Regions from separate parts of the Aliivibrio sp. SR45-2 genome, predicted to be linked through region 3. Evidence: predicted binding sites of a transcription regulator. Region 3 holds the regulator's gene; each other region holds the start of a gene.

Region 1 (3,641 bases), on a different contig from region 3:
ATGGGTAAAAAAAGCCCTTCGAATGAAGGGCTTAAATAAAAACGATTTACATGTAAGGCGGATTAATCCAGCTGAGGACCTGCTTTTACAAGCGCTTTCCCTTCGTCATTATCTGTGTATTGAGCAAAGTTTTTGATGAAGCGTTGTGCTAAATCTTCCGCTTTACTGTCCCATTGTAGTGGGTCTGTATATGTATCACGAGGGTCAAGAATTGAGGTATCAACACCTGGTAGTGATGTCGGTACTTCAAGGTTAAAGACTGGAATGTTTTTCGTTTCTACATTATCAATAGAACCATCTAAAATTGCATCGATGATACCACGCGTATCTTGAATTGAGATACGTTTGCCTGTGCCGTTCCAACCTGTGTTTACGATGTAAGCTTCTGCACCAGCCGCTTCCATACGTTTCACCAATACTTCTGCGTATTGTGTTGGGTGTAGTGTTAAGAACGCAGCACCAAAAGCAGCAGAGAATGTTGGTGTTGGTTCTGTAATGCCACGTTCAGTACCGGCTAATTTAGCGGTAAAACCGGATAAGAAATGATATTTCGTTTGTTCTGGCGTTAATTTAGCAACAGGAGGTAGAACACCAAATGCATCAGCGGTTAAGAAAATAACCTTGTTTGCATGACCTGCTTTTGAAATCGGTTTAACGATATTATCAATGTGATAGATAGGGTAAGAAACACGGGTGTTTTCTGTTTTAGAACCGTCATCAAAATCAATCGAACCATCATTGCGAACGGTTACGTTTTCTAATAGTGCATCACGACGAATGGCATTAAAAATATCCGGTTCAGCTTCTTTAGATAAACGAATGGTTTTCGCGTAACAGCCACCTTCAAAGTTAAAGATACCATCATCATCCCAACCGTGTTCATCATCCCCAATTAACTGACGTTTTGGATCCGTTGATAGGGTTGTTTTACCTGTACCTGATAAGCCGAAGAATACAGCAACATCGCCTTCCTTACCTACGTTAGCTGAACAGTGCATAGACGCAATGCCTTTTAATGGAAGTAAGTAATTCATCATTGCGAACATGCCTTTTTTCATCTCACCGCCGTACCAAGTACCACCGATGATTTGAACACGCTCTGTTAAGTTGAAGGCAACAAAGTTTTCAGAGTTTAACCCTTGTGCTTCGTAATTTGGATTGGTTGCTTTTGCGCCATTCATGACGACAAAATCAGGTTCAAAACTTTCTAATTCTTCGTCCGTTGGGCGAATAAACATATTTTTCACAAAGTGAGCCTGCCATGCGACTTCCGTGATAACTCGAACACTAAGGCGAGTATCAGGGTTTGCACCACAGAAGCCATCAATAACAAACAAACGTTTGCCTGATAGTTGTTCTGTAACAAGCGCTTTTAAATCATCCCAGACTGCAGGGGTAATGGCTTTGTTGTCATTTTTACCTTGATCAGACCACCACAAGGTATCTTTGGTTGTTTCATCTTTTACGATGTATTTATCTTTTGGCGAACGACCGGTAAAAATACCAGTATCTACCGCAACAGAGCCAAGTTCTGTCATTACACCACGTTCATAACCTTCTAAATCAGGACGCGTTTCTTCTTCAAAAAGTACGTCATAGCTAGGGTTACGAAGAACTTCCGTCACGTTGCTTAAGCCGTGTTGAGAAAGATCAAGTTGTGCAGCCTTTTTGTGTTCCATTACAGTCATAGGTGCTCCTTAAAGGAATTTTGTAGGGATTTTAATATTCTAATTATTTTAATATTGTTTACTGCTACCCATGCTACCAACGCGGTAAATTGAAAACAGGGAGTCATATCATGAAATAACCACAAAGTGGTACGGGTTATTTAATCACCATCACAAAATAGCAATATGTCTATTCTACTCTTAATGAAATCGATTGCGCTAGATGCAATTGATTATTATTTAATCAAAATTAAGTGTGGATAAGTGGGATCAAAAATGTGCTTTGCATCAAAAAAAACCATAAAAAAAGCCAACCTAATGGCTGGCTTTAAAACAAAATAAAGAACTTATTCTGTATGAAGAATTAATGAACCGTGTCATTACCTTTCGTGGCTTCTTCAAAAAGATGAGCAACATCAATGCTGTCAAAGTCGTAACTGGTACCACAGTAATCACAATGAAGAGACACTTTGCCTTCAGTTGCAATAATGTCATCCACTTCTGAACGTTCAATCGTAATGATGGCGCCGCCACTGCGTTCACGAGAACACCCACAGAAAAATTCAACGTTTTGAGGTTCAAACAACTGAACTTTATCTTGGTTATACAAACGGTAAAGTACATCTTCCGCTTCTAAGCTGAAGAGTTCTTCGTTTTTAACGGTATCCGTTAGTTGCTCTAAATGCTCAAAATCATCCGAAGAGCCAGTCCCATCAGGCATGACTTGAAGTAGCATACCCGCAGCGTGTGGTTTGCCTTCAAATTCCCCAAGACGTAACCATAAACGAGTTTTTAATTGTTCAGAACGCTCAAAGTATCCTTCAAAACATTCGGCTAAATCTTTCCCTTCAAGAGCAACGACACCTTGGTAACGTTCGCCGTCTTTAGGTGAGATAGTAATAACTAAATAACCTTTCCCCATTAGTTGGTGTAATGTCGCGTCGTCAGCAATTTCGCCTTCAAAGCGAGCAACGCCACGAACTTTTTGATCGTTATCACCGTTAATAACCACAAGAGAGACAGGACCATTACCTTGAAGTTGAAGCGTAATCGATCCTTCAAATTTCAACGTGGCGGTTAATAATGTGGTTGCAACTAATAGCTCACCCAATAAGTTTTGTACTGGCTTTGGGTATTCCTTGCTAGAAATAATTTGTTGGTAAGCATCATCTAATTGAACTAATTCACCACGAACGGATAAATCTTCAAACAGGTAACGATGCAATGTGTTATTTGCCATGAAATACTCCAGCAATTGTATTAGAGGTTACAGTTATCGCTATTATAGCCGCTATAACCTTGAGAAAAGGTAAATAAAGAAGAAAGTCAGTTATTGTTGCTTAAACTTCATGATATCACGTCGTTGTTTTTTATCTGGACGTTTATCAGGATGCGGGCTCCCAAGGGAGTTTAATTTGCGTAATTTCGCATTTTCTTCACGACGCTCAATACTGCTTTGTGTTTCTTTGTAAAGAGTTTGTGCAACGGGAGCACCACGGCGTTGATCGGAGATGATCTCGACGATCACGGTGATCTCTTCATTATTCCCTTGGCGAAGCTTTACTTCCGCACCAAGATCGATAATTTTACTTGGTTTTGCACGCTGGCCATTATAATGAACTTTACCGCCATCAACCATATTGCGTGCCACTGAGCGTGTTTTGTAAAAACGAGCTGCCCAGAGCCATTTATCAAGTCTTACACCTTCAATAGTGTTGGATTTTGAACTCATGATGGATACCTATGTCTTATCTCAGCTAACTAAGATGGTGGCTGTAAATTATTTTTCAATCTTTTGGCACGAATTAATCAAAATTCATAACCAATTAGAGTCATTAATGAGAAATGATGCTCTAATATGAAAAGTATTCCTTATATTTACGTGATATGGCTTTAAGTATCTTAATAAAAAGGTAATGCCTACAGTAATTGTGGCTCTTTATTTTATAATTATAAAATGCATCAAATAATTAA
Region 2 (3,641 bases), on a different contig from region 3:
ATTTAGCCCTTATATTTATTGCTCATGATCTTTCTGTAGTGAAACATATTTCAGATAAAGTGGCGGTTATGTATTTAGGGAAGATTGTTGAGTACGGCAATTCAGAGGATTTATATCATTCACCTAAACATCCTTATACAGAAGCGTTATTGTCTGCGATTCCGGTTGCTCATCCTCGACTTAGAGGAAAAAAAAGAATCATACTAAAAGGCGATGTACCCTCGCCAATTAACCCGCCTAAAGGGTGCCGTTTTTCGACTCGATGCCCAAAAGCTGAAAAAAGATGCGTTGAGATAGAACCACAAAGACAGTGTATTGATAGTGCTGAGCATGATGTTGCTTGTCACCTATATGAATAACAGATATCAGGGGGGAGTAGTGGCTGTTATTTAACGGATGAGTTGAATAAATATCTATTTTGAACCCTCTTTTTTGAGTTCATTTATTCTATAATCAGTAAAAATAAAACGATTGAGGAAGGTATGAAAAAATTATTCGCTTTGGCTGCTGTGATGACGCTTGCTGGTTGTTCGACGACGATGCCAGATATGGGAACGGCACAACCCGTGCACTATACGTGCGAAGCAGGACGTAATTTTCAAATAACATTTAATGAGGATAAAGCGTTGCTGCAATTACCAAAAGAAGATTATGCATTAAAAAGAGCAGTATCAGCATCAGGGATGAAATACATTTCAGATGATGGAATGCCTGATGTGAGTAAGACGATTGTCTTTCATGGGAAGGGGGATTCTGCAATTCTTGAGTTAGGTCGCGTTGTTCTTAAAGAGTGCACCGTAATACAGTAATTGTTGGATCTGAAAATGGCCACGTAGTTGACATTACATGGCCATTTCATGTCACTTTTGTTTATGAGGAAACTACGACCCGTAAGTCACAATATAACGATTTGGTTTGTGATTCATTGCAAGCACAATGTTTAATACGATAGCACCAAGAACGGAAATCAGTAATAACGAAGGCGTAATAAAGAAGAAAGAGGCGCTTAAAATGCAGAAATCAATTGCCATTTGAACCTTGCCCACTGAAATGCCAAATTTCTCTTGAATGAATAAACATAAGACATTAAAGCCACCAAGACTTGAACGGTGTCTAAATAATATCAGCATACCTAACCCCATCAATAAACCGCCAGCAACTGCACAATAAATATCATTAATATGGTCAACTGAAATCATCATATTTAGATGATCGGTCATGATAGAAACGAGTGCACCTGAAATTAAGCTTGTTAGTGCAAACTTCTTACCGAATCGATTCCAAGCTAGCGCATAAAAAGGGAGGTTACATACAAAGTATAAAACCCCAAAACTGATGTCTGTCATTTGGCTTAACAGCAATGCTAAGCCTGTCGTTCCGCCTGTTAATAAATTAGCGGCTTGCAAAAAGAAGATCCCTTGAGAGACTAAAAATGTCCCTGTTAAAATCGCAATGACATCTTCTTTGTGAGTGTGTTTGATTTTTTCCATAATATCGATACCAACAAAATAATGCAGGCTAGCATAGGGTGAGATGGATTTTATGCAATCTGTTGGCTACAAATATCCGGCGTAGTTTGTAGTTAACCCTTTACACAGTGTAAAGCTAAAAATTGACACTTAATGAATATCTTTCATGTTGATAATGAGTAATCCCCAACAAAAATAACAAAGAAAAGTACAATTGAGGCTATCTGATCCAGATCAAATTATGTAGAATAACGACCAGTTAAGGCTAGTGACGTAATCGTTTGCGTCATTGGGCTATTTTTGGGTTTTATATTTATCTGAGTCAGGAGATACAGATGCTTAAGCGTGATATGAACATTGCAGATTACGATGCAGACTTGTTTGCAGCAATCCAGGAAGAGACGGTACGTCAAGAAGAGCATATCGAGCTGATTGCTTCTGAAAACTACACTAGCCCACGAGTGATGGAAGCTCAAGGTTCACAACTAACAAACAAGTATGCTGAAGGTTACCCTGGTAAGCGTTACTACGGTGGCTGTGAGTTCGTTGATAAAGTGGAAACACTGGCTATCAACCGTGCATGTGAATTGTTTGGCGCAGAGTACGCAAACGTACAACCGCATTCAGGTTCTCAAGCGAACAATGCCGTTTACATGGCACTACTAAACGCTGGCGATACCGTGTTAGGTATGAGCCTTGCTCACGGTGGTCACTTAACTCACGGTTCTCCAGTAAACTTCTCTGGTAAGCTTTACAACATCATTCCTTACGGTATTGATGAAGCGGGTCAAATTGACTACGAAGAAATGGAAGCGCTAGCAATAGAACATAAACCTAAGATGATCATCGGTGGTTTCTCTGCTTACTCTCAAGTATGTGATTGGGCGCGTATGCGTGAAATCGCAGACAAAGTTGGTGCTTACTTCTTCGTAGATATGGCTCACGTAGCGGGTCTTATTGCTGCTGGTGTTTATCCTAACCCAGTACCACACGCTCACGTAGTAACAACAACAACGCATAAAACATTGGCTGGTCCTCGTGGTGGTCTTATTCTTTCTAACGAAGGCGAAGATCTTTACAAGAAACTGAACTCAGCAGTATTCCCTGGTGGTCAAGGTGGCCCTCTAATGCACGTTATCGCTGGTAAAGCGGTGGCATTTAAAGAAGCACTAGAACCAGAATTTAAAGAATACCAAGTTCGTGTTGTTGCTAATGCAAAAGCAATGGTTGCAGAGTTTCTTGCTCGTGGTTACAACATCGTTTCAGGCTCTACTGAAAACCACCTGTTCTTGGTTGATTTAATCGACAAAGACATCACTGGTAAAGAAGCCGATGCGGCTCTGGGTTCAGCTAACATTACCGTTAACAAAAACTCAGTACCAAACGATCCACGTAGCCCATTTGTTACTTCTGGTATCCGTGTTGGTTCTCCTTCAATTACTCGTCGTGGTTTCTCTGAAGAAGACGCGAAGAACCTTGCTGGCTGGATGTGTGACATTCTAGACAACATGGGTGATGAGTCTGTTATCGAAGCAACAAAAGCGAAAGTATTAGAAATTTGTAAGCGTCTACCTGTATACGCTTAATTTTTAATTCAGTTTTAAAAATTGAAAAGGTCAGCCTGTTATAGGTTGGCCTTTTTTATTGCCTAAAATTTAATGAACTGTTGAGGGTTGTATTTCTTTATGTGATTAATGTTCATATGGGAGAAGATAACTACATAACATTCAGTAATTCAATGTAAATATAATTCACATTCATGATTTTGATTCTATTTCTGTATTATTTATAAGATTGAGTGAAAATAAATGTGATATGTTTCGGCCTTAGTGAACTGGACGATTAGTTTCGGCACTTTTAAAAGGTTGAGTCATGAGTAAAAAATTATTATTAGCGTCGTTAATATCGATGCTGCTTGCTGGGTGTAATGACGAGAATATAGATACATCAGGACCGATTCCTGATGTAGGAACTGGCGGTGGTTCGGTGACACCTCCAAAGCCTAATCCTGAACCAACGCCAGAACCGATACCGCCAACGGATATTATTCCTCCGGTGACATACGTTGGTACCTTGATGGCTTCGGGTAAAACCGTTTCCGGTGAAGTCAGCTGTAACGGCGTAGTTTTAGATAAAAATACAAGTACATTTACCGTTAAACAAGGGAATGAA
Region 3 (3,641 bases):
TCATAATTCATTTCCTAGCCTTATGTTGTCTTTAATTTATACAGGTAAAGACAACATAAGAGTAGGGCGAATGTAAAATAAATGTAGGAAAATGTATTTAAAGTTGTTTTCTTAATTCATTTCTAATATCAGTAGAGATAACAGACCAGTGAGTACCTTTAATCGCTCCTTCAAGCGACCACAGTAATTCGTCACTAACAGAACTTGAATGAGTCTGTTGAATCGCTTTATAAGCGTTTACAGATCCCGTCTCCATTAGTTCTTTTACGGTCGTTATTCCTGCTTTTTTCAGCATTCTCTCTGTCGCTAATCTTAGATTGGGTAAATCCTTAATTCGAGAGGGACCTGCTGTTTTTTGTTTTTCTTTGTCTTTTTTAGCAACATCTAAAGCAACAACAGCTTGAATTAGGATTGAATCAGGTTCATCCCAACATTCAGGTGAAATAGCAAAATATTTAGTTACCACGGGGAAACCACGTTTTTTATAAACGTAAGGTTCAAAACCTTGGTCTTTAAATAAATTAATAGTGTTATCGCTTGCTCGCAAATGCAGTCTGTCCTGAACAACAAGTGCAAACATTGTGTCATCAATAAAAACACCAAAGCCGCCAAACATGGAGCGTGAAGTGATTTTTCCTAGAGAGGAAAGTAATCGAAGTGAATCTTTTAGTATTGGTTTATCCATTGCAATAATTCTCGGTTAGTAAGTCTATGTCACTAAACAACTGAGCCCGAGGAAATAGTAGCAAGTTCAAAACCACACATTGTTATTTCTAAGTAAAAATTAACAATGTGCAGATATAAATACCTGCCATCGGCAACCCCGCTACCTTATATAAATACGTAGGCCGGAAGCTTTGCGTCCTGAGCTTTCGCACAGTTTGCCCTGTTCGTGACAGTTAAGATGATATAGTAATCAATAAGATGAAATGTTGTCCACTTGTAAGTTATGTGACATTGGTTCAGAAAATAGGAATGATTTTCTGTTATGCCAGTTCAAGTTTTAAATAAATAAATATTTTTTCACTTGCATATTTATGATTAATGCATCACTCATTGTTACAACTTATGGACACTTTTCCGAGTTACCACTTCTGGATGCATTTCAAAAATGCGTCTTTCATGGTGCTTATCTTTAATTCGTTCCAACAATATTTCAACGGCTGTCTTACCAACGCGACGTTTAGGTTGGTGAATCGTCGTCAATGGTGGAGAGAAATATGCAGAAAGTTCAATATTATCGTAACCAATGATTGAGATATCTTCAGGTACACGTAAGCCAGTTTGTTGAATTTTGCTGATAGCCGCTAATGCCATAATGTCGTTAAAACAAAATAATGCAGTTGGTTTATCTTCCATCTGTAGCATTTTTTCAACAGATTTAGAGGCAGAAGAACACTCGAAATCACCTTCAAATATCCAATCTGGATTTGACGTTAAATTTGCTTCAGATAAAGCTCTGTAGAAACCATGAATTCGTTCTTTACAGGTTGCTTTATCAAGCTGACCGGTAACACAGCCAATTTTTGTGTGTCCATTTTCAATCAGGTGTTTTGTTGCTAAATAACCACCTTCTTCAGAATTATCAATAATTTTGTCGGTATGAGGGCTATCTGGACCCCAGTCCATGATTACCATTGGTAATTCTGTGTTTTTTTCAAGTTGTGCTAATAACTGTTCATTTAGATCAGAACACATAACTAATAAGCCATCGACACGTTTTTCTGCCAGCATACGAAGGTAGTGCTTTTGTTTATCTAGATCACCTTCGGTATTACACATAAATAATGTGTAACCTTGCTTGTAACAGTAGTTCTCAACACCGTGCATCATTTCGGCAAAAAATGGATTAAAAGACTGGGTAACTAGCATGCCGATAGTTCGAGTTGTGTTGCACTTTAAACTACGAGCAACGGCACTCGGTGCATAGTTTAGTTCTTCAACGGCTTCCCATACTCGTTTTTGAGTTGCTTCTGCAACAAATCGAGTTTTGTTAATTACATGAGAAACGGTGGTTGTCGAAACAGAAGCAAGTTTCGCAACGTCTTTAATGGTAGCCATATTAAAAGCCTTAATTTATTAAGGGGCTATTTATGTTCCAACAATAGTGTCAAAGTCTCTCTTTATTTTTTAATAAAGATTGTTGGAAGGTAAATAGGCCCTGTGAGTATATTACCAATAGTAGATTAGAGAATAATCTAGGTGGTATAAATGAAAAAAACCGCGATAAATGCGGTTTTCATTGATATTCAAATTTTATCGTTTGCGTTCACATTTTATCTATAAAGCGTAGCGCAAACAATTGCTGATTTAATAAATTTTAATAGTCGTTTTGATATATATCACACTATTGTTAACTTATCTTACCAGTTGTACATGCTTTTGTTATTCGCCCGCTAGGAATTTCACATCCAATTCTAAGAACGTAACAAGGAAGTGAGTAACGGTAGCATAGAAGCCAAATGTATCTCGTTCAGAACAAAGTTGGTTAAAACGTGGCGCCCAAGATAATAACTGCTCGTTAATAAATTGCAGTTGTGCGGCCATGAATTGCTCGAATTCTGGTTCCGTTGTTTGCTGATTCGTCATGACAATTAGATTGCCTAAGAAATCTAACTCAATAGCAATGTGATCTGCAGGTTCATTGAATTCAGCTTTTTGAGTGATGTTGTATTTTTCTAATAAATCACGCATATCTTGTGCCGGTTTCGCATTAAGAAGGCGTGATTTATCTAAATACATTGAAGCATAAGGAAGCGCACTGTTCTTATCAGAGCCTAAGAACGCTTCACAGAAGTCAGCCGATAGTTCAAGCTGTGCATCTTCGCGTGTTTGTAATTCATTCAATTTTGTTACAATCGAAGAAATAGAGTCGGTTAGCTCTGGAGTTTCAGAAAGGTTCGTTAAAAAGGTACGAATCTCAAAACTGTTATACTGCTCTAATTGCTCTTTAGTTAGCTCGTGTGCAAATAGGCTAGATAACCACCAATAAATTTCAGCACGTTGTTCATTAAATGCATTTAGTTCGTTCATGTAAAATAAGCTCCAAAAAATTGACTAAATAATTGTACGGCATAAGTGTGAAAAGGAATAGCACCTATCATTAACAGGGTGTATAAAGATATTAGCAAAGATTAATACGCGACAAGATTTGTTCTGAATCAAATAATATACAGAAATATCAATTGAGAATTGGCATTATTACAATATATGAATAGAATGTAATAAGAACCATCCTAATAACCATAAAAAAAAGAGAAAATTATGAGCTATCACATTTTAGTTGTTGAAGACGAAGTGGTAACTCGCTCTAAGCTTGTAGGCTATTTTGAAGCCGAGGGATATCAAGTGAGCGAGGCTGAAACGGGCGCAGAAATGCGAACTGTTTTGGCTGAACAAAAAGTTGATTTAATTATGCTTGATATAAACCTACCAGGAGAGGATGGTTTATTATTGGCGCGTGAATTACGCAGCCAGTCTAATATTGGTATTATTTTAGTTACAGGACGAACTGATAGTATTGACCGCATCGTAGGTTTAGAGATGGGTGCGGATGATTACGTAACAAAACCTGTGGAGTTACGTGAGCTTTTAGTCCGAGTTAAAAATCTATTTTGGCGTATGTCATTAGCAAATGAACC
Region 4 (3,641 bases), on a different contig from region 3:
AGAGAAGAGATGTCTTGGTTGTTTTCATCACCGGGTTCAGTTTTAGCAATACCGATTTGGTCAAGAATAGAAGGGTTTACTTTAATCACTTTAAATTGCGTGATGTCACCGCCAAATTCGTGCAATCTTTTCGCTGCCCAAGGGGACATAATAGAACGTAGATTTCGCTTCTCAATGCCATATTCTTTTTTTAATAGTTCACCATCTTCGGCTACGTCAAATAAGCAGAAAGGATGATCATTTACAGGACTACGAACGCCATTTGCACTTAATACATAAATGGGTAATTGTTGCATGAGACTTTTTAGTTTTTCGGCAAGTGATGATTTACCACCACCAACAGGACCGAGCAAGTAAAGGATTTGTTTGCGCTCTTCTAAGCCTTGAGAAGCATGCTTTAGGTAAGACACGATTTGTTCAATTGGCTCTTCCATGCCATAGAAGTCTTTGAATGTCTCATAGCGAGAAATCACTCGGTTTGAGAATATACGACTAAGCTGAGGATCAAGAGCTGTGTCAATGACTTCGGGCTCACCAATGGCCAATAAAAGTCTTTCTGCTGCATTGGCATAAGCACTTTTGTCCTGACTACATAGTGATAAGAAATCTTGCAGTGAAAGCTCTTCATCTTTTGCCGCTTCGTAACGGGCTTGATAGTGGTCAAAAATACTCATATCCATTTCCTCTTGTCATCCGTTTTTTTTATTACACATCTTAAGGTTAGTAACTAAACCCTTATTTTGTCCAAGAAAAAACCGAAAATAGAATAAAAATTGATCGAGAAATGCGGCAACACGCAGGTATAAAAAAAGCGAACTTAATAAAGTCCGCTAATTGATATTTTGATTAATAGGTTTAATGACTATTTGCTGTGGAATTGCTCACAAGCCAATAATGTGTTTTCAATTAAACTTGCTACGGTCATTGGACCAACGCCACCAGGAACGGGAGTGATATAGCTTGCTTTTGTTTTGGCTACATCAAATTCAACGTCACCAATGAGCTTACCTGTGTCTAGACGGTTAATACCAACATCGACCACAACAGCGCCTTCTTTTATCCACTCTCCAGGGATAAAGTTTGGTTTGCCTACCGCAACCACAACAAGATCAGCTTGGCGAATGTGATGCTCTAAATCTTTTGTGAAACGGTGACAAGTCGTCGTGGTGCAACCAGCAAGAAGCAATTCAAGGGTCATCGGGCGACCAACAATATTTGAGGCCCCAACGACAACAGCGTGCATCCCTCGAACTTGAATATTGTAGCGATCAAGTAGAGTGATAATGCCTTTTGGTGTGCATGAACGTAATTTTGGAATACGTTGAGATAGACGCCCTACGTTGTACGGGTGAAATCCATCGACGTCTTTTTCTGGATCGATATGCTCTAAAATTTTAGTGCTATCCATTCCTGCAGGAAGAGGTAACTGAACCAAAATACCATCGATTTCAGGATCTTGATTTAGTGTATCAATTAATGTCAGCAATTCCGCTTCTGTGGTCGTGGTTGGTAAATCATAAGATTTTGATACGAATCCAACTTCTTCACAGGCACGGCGTTTACTTCCTACATAGACTTGAGACGCAGGATCTTGTCCTACCAAAACAACGGCTAGACCAGGAGCACGCAGTCCGGCCTCTATGCGGGCTTTTACACGAGCACCGACTTCAGAGCGAACAGTTTGAGAAATAAGTTTTCCATCGATAATTTGAGCGGTCATAGTGATCCTTTCAAGGGCTTGGACTGATTGACGTGCGCATTGTCTCAGAATTAAATAATAATAGCTACAACGCAAACGTTTGCTTTTTGCTGTTTTTGAAGATGATAAATCGTCGAACCAATAACAAGCACCTTTAAATCAATGTAATATGTATATATTGAATCAAAGAATAGACAATATGCCTTTTTTTTCAGCACTCAGTGAGATAATGATAGAAAAGGATTGATCTAGTTTCGTATATTCGTATAATCCTACCCCATAGAGCGCCCTTAGCTCAGCTGGATAGAGCACCTCCCTTCTAAGGAGGTGGTCGAAGGTTCGAATCCTTCAGGGCGTACCAAATTGAAAAAGCCGCAATAACTGAAAAGTTACTGCGGCTTTTTTCATATCTGTCATATCCATTTTTAATATGTTAGCGTTAGCTTAATTTACTTTTAATGGATTAAATGATGTCGATTTGGAATTCCCTTTCACTTAGTACTCGTTATTCTGAGCTTCCTCCACTTCTCTTTACTCATGTACCGCCACAACCGTTAAACAATGTCCATTGGATAATGTGGAATGAAAAACTCGCTAAACGGTTTAATTTGCCTTTAGATCCTGCGGCAGATACTGAGTTATTATCTGGTTTTTCTGGAGAGGTTGTTCCGTCTCAATTTTCTCCTTTGGCAATGAAATACGCTGGGCATCAATTTGGCAGTTACAATCCTGATTTAGGTGATGGTCGGGGGTTATTACTGGCTGAGATCAAAGATAAAGCCGGTGCCAGTTTTGATATTCATTTAAAAGGGGCTGGTCGAACACCTTATTCTCGCTCAGGGGATGGGAGAGCGGTATTACGATCGACGATTCGAGAGTATTTGTGCAGCGAAGCGATGTTCGGATTAGGTATTCCTACCACAAGAGCGTTAGGGATGATGGGTAGCGATACGCCTGTTTATCGAGAAGGATATGAAACCGGAGCATTGTTACTTCGTGTGGCAGAAACTCATGTTCGCTTTGGTCATTTTGAGCATCTCTTTTATTCGAATTTATTGGGGGAACATAAATTATTAGCGGACAAAGTCATTGAATGGCATTTTCCAGATTGCTTAGATAATGATAATCCTTATGCCGCTATGTTTAATGAGATCGTTGATCGTACGGCTAAGATGATTGCACATTGGCAAGCGGTGGGTTTTGCTCATGGTGTAATGAATACGGACAATATGTCTATCATTGGGCAAACATTTGATTATGGCCCTTTTGGCTTTCTTGATGATTATGAACCGGGATACATTTGTAACCATTCTGACTATCAAGGACGCTATGCATTTAATCAACAACCAAGAATTGGCTTATGGAATCTATCTGCCCTTGCTCATGCTTTATCTCCACTGATTGATAAGGTCGATTTAGATCAAGCGCTAGAACAATACGAAGTGCAATTACATGGTTATTTTAGTCAATTAATGAGACAAAAATTAGGGCTAATAACAAAGCAAGACGGAGATAGTCGATTATTTGAATCAATGTTTGAATTATTGTCTCAAAATTCGGTGGATTACACGCGTTTTTTACGAGAGTTATCAAATGTTGATACTCATAATGAGAAAGCGATTATTGATTTATTTATCGATCGAGATACGGCGAAATTATGGGTTAGTTTATACGTAACTCGTTGTGAGAAAGAGCATGAGACAATGGCCTCTCGATGTAAAAAAATGCGAGAAGTTAACCCTAAATATATTCTTCGAAACTACCTAGCACAGCAAGCGATAGATAAAGCACAAGAAGGGGACTATAGCGAACTAGAAGCTTTGAGTTTATTGCTTCGGTCGCCTTTTGATGAACATATTGAATTTGAACATTATGCGAATTTACCTCCGAGTTGGGGTAAGAAAATGGAAATAAGTTGTTCGTCATAACGGAAATAAGCAGC

The links. Region 3 encodes PurR, which represses purine synthesis genes. Its sites were predicted from a motif close to TNANGNAAACGTTTNCNTNA; they were not measured.
Region 1: the regulator PurR is predicted to act here: its motif matches at 1,870-1,889, upstream of pckA (phosphoenolpyruvate carboxykinase (ATP)).
Region 2: the regulator PurR is predicted to act here: its motif matches at 1,739-1,758, upstream of glyA (serine hydroxymethyltransferase).
Region 4: the regulator PurR is predicted to act here: its motif matches at 1,788-1,807, upstream of folD (bifunctional methylenetetrahydrofolate dehydrogenase/methenyltetrahydrofolate cyclohydrolase FolD).

What each region holds. Positions count from the first base shown of each region.
Region 1 is NZ_CAWPRC010000011.1:52,998-56,638, forward strand. It holds gene pckA (phosphoenolpyruvate carboxykinase (ATP)) at 63-1,688, opposite strand; gene hslO (Hsp33 family molecular chaperone HslO) at 2,032-2,907, opposite strand; gene hslR (ribosome-associated heat shock protein Hsp15) at 2,998-3,399, opposite strand.
Region 2 is NZ_CAWPRC010000172.1:135,914-139,554, forward strand. It holds gene AACV33_RS15730 (ABC transporter ATP-binding protein) at 1-359, shown strand, start outside; gene AACV33_RS15735 (MliC family protein) at 483-809, shown strand; gene AACV33_RS15740 (YitT family protein) at 882-1,490, opposite strand; gene glyA (serine hydroxymethyltransferase) at 1,805-3,055, shown strand; gene AACV33_RS15750 (SslE/AcfD family lipoprotein zinc metalloprotease) at 3,342-3,641, shown strand, end outside.
Region 3 is NZ_CAWPRC010000156.1:6,348-9,988, forward strand. It holds gene AACV33_RS11375 (TVP38/TMEM64 family protein) at 1-4, opposite strand, end outside; gene AACV33_RS11380 (TfoX/Sxy family DNA transformation protein) at 98-685, opposite strand; cyclic di-GMP riboswitch class I at 814-896, opposite strand; gene purR (HTH-type transcriptional repressor PurR) at 1,060-2,061, opposite strand; gene torD (molecular chaperone TorD) at 2,386-3,033, opposite strand; gene torR (two-component system response regulator TorR) at 3,265-3,641, shown strand, end outside.
Region 4 is NZ_CAWPRC010000171.1:3,745-7,385, reverse strand. It holds gene AACV33_RS15005 (PrkA family serine protein kinase) at 1-674, opposite strand, end outside; gene folD (bifunctional methylenetetrahydrofolate dehydrogenase/methenyltetrahydrofolate cyclohydrolase FolD) at 863-1,720, opposite strand; tRNA gene AACV33_RS14995 (tRNA-Arg) at 1,984-2,060, shown strand; gene AACV33_RS14990 (protein adenylyltransferase SelO) at 2,170-3,627, shown strand.